2 regions of the Streptomyces sp. NPDC059695 genome follow, and region 1 is predicted to be linked to the other one. Evidence: riboswitches for the same ligand, from Rfam matches in the RefSeq annotation. Region 1 holds a riboswitch; the other holds the start of a gene.
The links. A riboswitch is a leader RNA that binds a small molecule or an ion and turns the genes downstream of it on or off. The one in region 1 is predicted to bind ZMP and ZTP.
Positions count from the first base shown of each region.

Region 2: another riboswitch for ZMP and ZTP. It lies ahead of glyA (serine hydroxymethyltransferase); the one in region 1 lies ahead of ACFV2S_RS06690 (bifunctional 5,10-methylenetetrahydrofolate dehydrogenase/5,10-methenyltetrahydrofolate cyclohydrolase).

Region 1 covers NZ_JBHWFF010000003.1:319,569-323,970, reverse strand. Annotated here, with positions in the region: gene ACFV2S_RS06700 (SWF or SNF family helicase) at 1-696, shown strand, start outside; gene ACFV2S_RS06695 (hypothetical protein) at 677-1,624, opposite strand; gene ACFV2S_RS06690 (bifunctional 5,10-methylenetetrahydrofolate dehydrogenase/5,10-methenyltetrahydrofolate cyclohydrolase) at 1,771-2,625, opposite strand; ZMP/ZTP riboswitch at 2,654-2,761, opposite strand; gene ACFV2S_RS06685 (GAF domain-containing protein) at 2,854-4,296, shown strand; gene ACFV2S_RS06680 (aldehyde dehydrogenase family protein) at 4,341-4,402, shown strand, end outside.
Region 2 covers NZ_JBHWFF010000012.1:141,555-145,956, reverse strand. Annotated here, with positions in the region: gene ACFV2S_RS17375 (polysaccharide deacetylase family protein) at 1-504, opposite strand, end outside; gene rocD (ornithine--oxo-acid transaminase) at 752-1,957, opposite strand; ZMP/ZTP riboswitch at 2,065-2,155, shown strand; gene glyA (serine hydroxymethyltransferase) at 2,220-3,488, shown strand; gene trpS (tryptophan--tRNA ligase) at 3,883-4,402, shown strand, end outside.

The DNA of each region.
Region 1 (4,402 bases):
GGCGACATGCCCGGAGTGTCGGCGGAGGAGGTGTTCGCGGCGGGGTTCCTGGTGCCGCCGCTGCCCGCTCCCCCCGTCGTCCCGGCGGCGCCGGGGCGGTCGCCGTCCCTGGACACCGACACCCCGCCGGAGCCGGGGGTCGATCCGGCTGCCCTCGAATTCCTCGCCACCGAGGCGGCGGCGCGCGCGCAGCGGCTGCTGGGCGCCCTGACGGGGGCCGACAGCGCGGGCGAACCGACGAAGGAGGCGGCGGAGGCACGGCTGACGGTCCCTCAGGACGCGGTCCGGCTCGCGGCGGGCGCTCCCGTGCCCTGGGTCGCGGCGCGGCTCGCCTCCGGTTCGGGCAGGTCGCGCGCGGAACTGGACCTGGCCACGCGCGCGTGGCGCTTCGGAGGCTCCGACGCCCTCGCCGTACTGGACGAGGAGTGGACCCCGGAGCCCGAGGCGATCGACCGGGCCGGGGTCCGGCTCGCCGAGGCCTGGGACGACGGCGACCGGCCCGTGCTGCGGCGCGCGGGCGGAGCGCGGTGGACGGTCATGGGCGCGGAGGCGCAGCTACGGCTCGGCGAGGACGGACGCTGGTGGCCGTACGTGAAGGCCGGGGCGCGCTGGTCCCCGGCCGGTCCGGCGGACCGTGACCCGGCGGCGGCCCTGGCGACGGCGTTCGCCGCCGGGACTACTGGAGCCGGCGGCTGAGCGTGCCGGAGGTGGTCGCCAGGCTGCAGGCGACGGTGTCCGCGCCGAGGAGGTGGCTCGTCCGGTACGGGTACTGGACGAAGGTCGCCCAGCGCGTGCCGAGCGGCTGCCGGGCGGCCTTGCGGCGGAGCGGTTCGCGGCAGAGGACGGTGGCCGCCTCGCGCACCGCCTGATCGGTGGCGAGGGTGCCGACCAGGCGGCGCCGCGCCACCAGTTCCGCGTGGTGCGGCGTGTCGCAGCGCCGCCGGAGGGCGGTGCCCGGCGCGTCGCGGTCGATGTCGAAGCACTCGCCGACCCGCAGCGCCTCGAAGGAGACCGGCCGCACGGGGCGCCGGTCTTCCGTCGGGCGGCCGGAGGGTGTGCCGGCGTTCGAGGGAGTACCGCCCGCGGGGCCGGTGCTCCGGGACCGGCGCGGCGTCGGTGACGTGCTGTCCTGCGGCCGGACCGCGCGGTCCCCCGGCGCCGTGCGCGTCGGCGTGGCGCCCGTGGTCGGGGAGTGCGAGGGCGTTCCCGCGGTCGGCGTGTCGGCCGTCCCCGCTCCGTCGGTCGCGGTGGGGGCGGCCGGTCCCGTACCGCTGGTGACGACGGGGGACGGCACGGCGACCGGGTCCCCGCCCGTTCGCCCGTCGGCGAGACCGCCGCCCTCCTGGCCGCCCCGGGCGGTCAGGAACGCGCCGGCCACCAGGGCGGCCGTCAGCAACGGGACGAGCGGCACTCCGAACCACCGGGCGCGCCGGGCCGCGGGCCCGGGCCGGGGCGCGCCGAGCCGTACCAGGCGGGCCGACCACGCCGACTCCGACCCGGGGCCGGGCGGGCGTGGCGAGGGGCTCGCCCGGTCGGGTGCGGGCGGTCCGGGCGTGTCGCCCGCGCGGGGGCCGCCGGGCGCGGGGGTGTCGGTCGGCGGGATGTCGGTCGGCGGGTGGGGCACAGGGTCCAGGTTCGCCGTTCGGCGGCCACGGTGCCAGCGTTCACCGGCCGTCGGGCCCGGCAGGTACGGAATCGTGACCCTCGCCGACCGCGCGCGCCACCGCCACCGCCGCTCCCCCGTCACCGCCGCCTCCCCGTCACCGCTGCCTACAGCCCGAGCAGGCGCTCCGCGGCCTCGACCGTCTGGGCGAGGAGCACGGCGATGGTCATGGGGCCGACACCGCCGGGGACCGGGGTGATGAGGGAGGCCCGCTCGGCGGCCGAGACGAAGTCGACGTCGCCGACGTTGCCCGGGTTGTAGCCGGCGTCGATGACGACGGCGCCCGGCTTGATGTCCTCGCCCTTGATGAAGTTCGGCTTGCCGACGGCGGCCACGAGGACGTCGGCCTCGCGGACCACCGAGGAGAGGTCCTTGGTGCGGGAGTGGCAGTAGGTGACGGTGGCGTCGCGGCCGAGGAGGAGCAGACCGGCCGGCTTGCCCAGGATGGCGCTGCGGCCGACGACGACCGCGCGCTTGCCGCTCAGCTCGACGTCGTACGCGTCGAGGAGCCGCATGATGCCGCCGGGCGTGCAGGAGACGAAGCCCGGCAGACCGAATCCCATGGCGGCGAAGGAGGCCATCGTGACGCCGTCGACGTCCTTCTCGGGGGCGATGGCCTCGAAGGCGGCGCGCTCGTCGATGTGCGGGCCGACCGGGTGCTGGAGCAGGATGCCGTGGACCTCGGGGTCCTCGGACAGGGCGGTGACGGCGGCGACGAGCTCCTCGGTCGTCGTCTCCGCGGGCAGTTCCACGTGCTTGGACCGGATTCCGGCCTTCGCGCAACGGTTCTGCTTCATCTTCACGTACGTGACGGAGGCCGGGTCCGCGCCGACCAGGACGGTCGCGAGGCACGGAGTGACGCCGGTGCGGCGGGTGATCTCGGCGGCGCGGGCGGCGGTCTCCTCGACCGTGCGGCGGGCGAGGGCGGTGCCGTCCATGAGGGTGGCGGTGCTGGTGGACATGGGAGCTCCTGGGCGTCGTGTCTGACCGGTTTCTCGCCCAGGCGCACGGCATCGGCACGGTCGCGCCGCGAGGGCGCGCTCCGCCGGGCCGCTCCCCGGTGGTGATCCACCTCAAGCGCCAGTCACGGCCCGGGCCCCACTCTACGTGAGGGGTCGGGGGCCGGTCCCGGACAGGGTGCATATGCCGGGGTGCGGGGGAGCTTGTCGGCGGCACCCGAGCGCACCACGATGAGCGCGACGGGCCGGAACGACCTCGACGAGGAGGCCGAGTTGAGCGATGCGTGGGTGGCCGGGGAGCCGCGGACAGGACGGGCGCCGACGGCGTACCGGGGCGCCGGGTCCGCCCCGGTACGCGGGGAGGAACGGGTCCGTGGGCAGGAACGGGTCCGTGACGAAGAGCAGGTCCGTGGCGAGGAGCAGGTCCGTCACGAGGAGCAGGTCCGTGACGGGAAGCAGGTCCGTGACGAGGAGCCCCGTGCACGGCGGCCTCGTCCGCTGGTGGCCGAGTCCTGGCGTCGTTCCGTACGCGCGCGCGTGAGCCCCGACGGGGCGGCCCGGGTGGAACTGGACGAGGACGAGCTGGCGGCCTGCCGGGAGGCGCACCCCCTGGCCGGGGCGATGCCGGTGATCCGGGAGCTGATGGGCGCGTACGCGACGGACGGGGAGCACCTCCTCGCGGTGTGCGACGCCGCCGGGCGGATGCTGTGGGTCGAGGGGCATCCGGGCACCCTGCGCGCGGCCGGGAGGATGAACTTCGTGGCCGGGGCCCGCTGGTCGGAGGCGGCGGCCGGGACGAACGCGCCCGGGACCGCCCTGGCCGTCGACCGTCCCGTCCAGGTGGTCTCCGCGGAACACTTCCGGCGTCCGGTACGGGCGTGGACCTGCGCCGCGGCTCCCGTCCACGACCCGCGCAGCGGGCGCTTGCTCGGCGCGGTCGACATCACCGGCGGGGAGGGACTCGCGCACCCGCACAGCCTGGGTTTCGTCCAGGCGGTGGCGCGCGCGGCCGAGTCGCAGCTGGCGCTGCTCGGTCCGGCCCCGGAGCCGGGACGGCTCAGGCTGTCGGCGCTGGGCCGGGACGAGGCGGAGCTCTCGGTGGGCGGGCGGAGGCTGCGGCTGAGCCGCCGCCACAGCGAGATCCTGGTGGTCCTCGCGCACCGCCCGGAGGGGGTGGGCGGCGACGAACTCCTCACGCTGCTGTACGAGGACGAGTCGGTGACCCCGGTGACCCTGCGGGCGGAGCTGTCGCGGCTGCGCGCACTGCTCGGGCCGGACGTGCTGAGGTCGCGGCCGTACCGGCTGGCCGGGGCGGTGGACGCGGACTTCGCGACGGTCGACCGGAGGCTCGCCTCGGGGGCCGTCGCGGCGGCGGCCGGGGACTACGCGGGCCCGCTGCTCCCGGCGTCGGCGGCGCCCGGGGTCGTACGGCTGCGCGAGCGACTCGCGGACCGGCTGCGGGCGGCCCTGGTGGATCGCCGCGATCCGGGGCTGCTGGCGGACTGGGCGTACAGCACGTGGGGCGAGGACGACGTGGTGGTCTGGCGGGCCCTCTGCGGGGCCGTACCGGCGGACCGGCTTCCTCCCGTACGGGCGAGGCTGGACTCCCTGGAGGCGGAACTGTGCGCCGGTGCAACGGGCTTGCAACGTACGGGTCCGCACACTCGGGCATGAGCGCCGGCCAGGGACGGCCGGCGCGCCCCAGGGAGGCCAAGCCCATGACCCGTTACGCCGCACCCGGTACCGAGGGCGCGCTCATGTCGTACGAGGCACGCTACGA
Region 2 (4,402 bases), on a different contig from region 1:
GGCCTTCGCCCCGCAGGCGCGGGCGGTGGTCCGGGTGGTCGCGTCGTACGTGCCGTACGGCGGGCGCAGCAGCCGGGGCCCGTCGCCGAACTGCGCGAGGTGCCGGTCGCGGGCCCCGCACACCTGCGCCTTCTGGCCCGCCGCGTCCAGCGTGGTCAGGTCGGGGTGGTCGACGGTGTGGTTCTCGACGCGGGAGCGGCCCTGGTCGAGCAGGGTGCGGAAGTAGCCGGAGTCGTACGAGTAGGCCCCGGGGAGCAGGAACAGCGAGGCGGGCACCCGGCGGTCGAGCAGCAGCCTCGCCGCGGCGGGGTCGTGGTTCCAGCCGTCGTCGACGGTGATGAAGACGACCGGGTCGGTGGTCTCCACGCGGGAGACCAGCGGGACGGGCTCGGGCCAGGCCGCCGGGGCGGCGTGCGCGGGTCCGGCGACCGCGCCGAGGAGCGCGAGCGGGACGAGGGCGGCGAGCGCGGCACGCGGGGCGTGACGCAGACGGAGTCTCGGCATGGCGGCATCATTGGCCTAGACCAAGTCGCGTGTCAATGAGCCGAGTTGACCCCGCTCCGGCCTCCCACCGCCCTCCCCGAAACGGATCCCGTCACTCCGACAGGACGCCCGCGCCGGACCCTCACTCCGACAGGAGGCCCCGCGCCGGACCCTCACTCCGGCAGGACGGGCGCGCCGGACCCTCACTCCGACGGGACGCCCCGCGCCGGACCCTCACTCCGGCAGGACGGGCGCGCGACGGATCCCGTCACTCCGACAGGACGCCCCTCAACTGCTCCAGGCCCCAGTCCAGATCCTCCTTCGAGATCACCAGCGGCGGAGCGATCCGGATCGTCGACCCGTGCGTGTCCTTCACCAGGACGCCCCGCTCCATGAGCCGCTCCGAGATCTCCCGGCCCGTCCCCTTCGCGGGCGCGATGTCGACGCCAGCCCAGAGCCCGCGCCCGCGCACCGCCTCCACCGCGCCGCCGCCCACGAGCAGACCCAGCTCCGCGTGGAGGTGCTCGCCCAGCTCCGCCGCCCGCTCCTGGAACTCGCCCGTCCGCAGCATCGCGATCACCTCCAGGGCCACCGCGCACGCCAGCGGGTTCCCGCCGAACGTCGACCCGTGCTCACCCGGCCGGAACACCCCGAGCACGTCACGGTCGGCCACCACCGCCGACACCGGCACCACCCCGCCGCCCAGCGCCTTCCCCAGGACGTACACGTCCGGCACCACCCCCTCGTGCTCGCACGCGAACGTCCGCCCCGTCCGGCCCAGGCCCGACTGGATCTCGTCCGCCATGAACAGCACGTTCCGCCGGCGCGTCAGCTCCCGGACCCCCGCCAGATAGCCGGCCGGCGGCACCAGGACCCCGGCCTCCCCCTGGATCGGCTCCAGCAGCACCGCCACCGTGTTCTCGGTGACCGCCGCCTCCATCGCCGTCAGATCCCCGTACGGCACGATCTCGAACCCCGGCGTGTACGGCCCGAAGTGGTCCCGCGCCTCGTGGTCCGTCGAGAAGCTCACGATCGTCGTCGTCCGGCCGTGGAAGTTGTTCGCCGCGACCACGATCTTCGCGTGCCCGTCCGGCACGCCCTTCACCTCGTACCCCCACTTCCGGGCGGTCTTCACGGCCGTCTCGACCGCCTCCGCCCCCGTGTTCATCGGCAGCACCGCCTCCTTGCCGCACAGCTCCGCGAGCCGCGTACAGAACTCGGCGAACCTGTCGTGGTGGAAGGCGCGCGAGGTCAGCGTCACCCGCTCCAGCTGCGCCTTCGCGGCGTCGATCAGACGCCGGTTGCCGTGCCCGAAGTTGAGCGCCGAGTACCCGGCGAGCATGTCGAGGTAGCGACGGCCCTCGACATCGGTCATCCAGGCGCCGTCCGCCGAGGCGACGACGACCGGAAGGGGGTGGTAGTTGTGCGCGCTGTGCGCGTCCGCGGAAGTGATCGCGTCTTCTGTCCTCGACACGGGATCTCCGTTCGTCCTGCGGCTCGGGGGTGCGTATGGCCCCTTTCTTATCGTCGCTCGGATGCCGGACAGGGAAACCTCGGCGACGGCACGCCCGCTACCCTGGAATCACGCACGGCGACTGGCGTACGGGGAAGCGACCCCGGGGGAGCCGCGCGCGCTCCACCACACGAGGTGCCGCTCGCCTGGGCATCACGGGCCCCAGGTCCCGTGCGCACCTCAGCCCCGGGACCGTTCCGCCGAACGCCCGGAGGACACCAGCATGAACACCCCGCCGCAGCACCCCGCGCTCACCGCGGCCGACCCCGAGCTCGCCGCCCTCGTCGGCGCCGAGGAACGCCTCCAGGCCGAGACCCTGCGCCTCATCCCCAGCGAGAACTACGTCTCCGCCGCCGTGCTCGAAGCCTCCGGCACGGTCCTCCAGAACAAGTACAGCGAGGGCTACCCCGGCCGCCGCTACTACGAGGGCCAGCAGAACATCGACCAGGTCGAGACCCTCGCGGTCGAGCGCGCCAAGGCCCTCTTCGGCGTCGACCACGCCAACGTCCAGCCCTACTCCGGCTCCCCGGCCAACCTCGCCGTCTACCTCGCCTTCGCGCAGCCCGGCGACACCGTCATGGGCATGGCCCTGCCCATGGGCGGCCACCTCACCCACGGCTGGGGCGTCTCCGCCACCGGCAGCTGGTTCCGCGGCGTCCAGTACGGAGTCCGCCAGGACACGGGCCTGATCGACTTCGACCAGGTCCGCGAGCTTGCCCTCAAGGAGCGCCCGAAGGTCATCTTCTGCGGCGGCACCGCGCTGCCCCGCACCATCGACTTCGCCGCCTTCGGCGAGATCGCCCGCGAGTCCGGTGCCGTTCTCGTCGCCGACGTCGCCCACATCGCCGGCCTCGTCGCGGGCGGCGCCCACCCGTCCCCCGTCGGGCACGTCGACGTCGTCTCCACGACCACCCACAAGACCCTCCGCGGCCCGCGCGGCGCCATGCTCATGTCCCGCCAGGAGCACGCCAAGGCCCTCGACAAGGCCGTCTTCCCCGGCCTCCAGGGCGGCCCGCACAACCAGACCACCGCCGCCATCGCCGTCGCCCTCCGCGAGGCCTCCCAGCCGTCCTTCCGCGCCTACGCCCACGCCGTCGTCGCCAACGCCCGGGCCCTCGCCGAGGCGCTCCTCGCCCGCGGCTTCGACCTGGTCTCCGGCGGCACCGACAACCACCTGATCCTGATCGACCTCACCCCGAAGCAGGTCCCCGGCAAGATCGCCGCGAAGGCCCTCGACCGGGCCGGGATCGTCGTCAACTACAACACCGTCCCCTACGACCCCCGGAAGCCCTTCGACCCCTCCGGCATCCGCATCGGCACCCCCTCCCTCACCTCCCGCGGCCTCACCACGGACCACATGGACCAGGTCGCCGCGTGGATCGACCGCGCCGTCACCGCCGCCGGAGCCGGTGACGAGGACGCCCTCCGCACCGTCCGCGCCGAGGTCGCCGAGCTCATGGCCGCCCACCCGGCCCCGGGCCTGCCCGTCTGACGGCCGCCCCGCGCCGGTGCCGCCGCACGCGGGGCGGCACCGGGGGCCCGCCCCCCCCCCCGGGGGCGGGCGGGGGGGGGTGGGGGGGGGGCCGGGGGGGGGGCGCGGCCGCGGCGGGGGCGGCCCCCGGGGCGCCCCGCGCCGGCGGCGCGGGGGCGCCCCCGCCCGCCGCGCCCCCCCCCCCCCGCGCGCGCGCGCGGGGGGCGCCCCCCCCCGGGGGCGCCCCCCCCGCCGGGGGGCCCCCCCCCCCCCCCCGGCACCTCACCGAGGGGCCGGGCGCGGTGTGTTCCTGGTCTCATCGGCGGCGGTCCGCGGCAGCTCCGGGCGCAGCACCGGAGCCGCCCGGCGCACCGGCAGTCGGGGATCGGTTCCCACACCTGAGAGAATGATGTGCATGGCCTCTGACAGTCCCCGTGTGCTCTCCGGAATCCAGCCCACCGCAGGCTCGTTCCACCTCGGCAACTACCTCGGCGCCGTCCGCCAGTGGGTCGCCCTGCAGGAGACCCACGACGCCTTCTACATGGTCGTCGACCTGCACGCGATCACGGTCCCGCAGGACCCCGCCGAGCTGCGCGCCAACACCCGGCTCGCCGCCGCCCAGCTGCTCGCCGCCGGTCTCGACCCGGAGCGCTGCACCCTCTTCATCCAGAGCCACGTCCCCGAGCACGCCCAGCTCGGCTGGGTCATGAACTGCCTCACCGGCTTCGGCGAGGCCTCCCGCATGACCCAGTTCAAGGACAAGTCCGCCAAGCAGGGCGCCGACCGCGCCACCGTCGGCCTCTTCACGTACCCGATCCTCCAGGTCGCGGACATCCTGCTCTACCAGGCCAACGAGGTCCCGGTCGGCGAGGACCAGCGCCAGCACATCGAGCTGACCCGCGACCTCGCGGAGCGCTTCAACGGCCGCTTCGGCG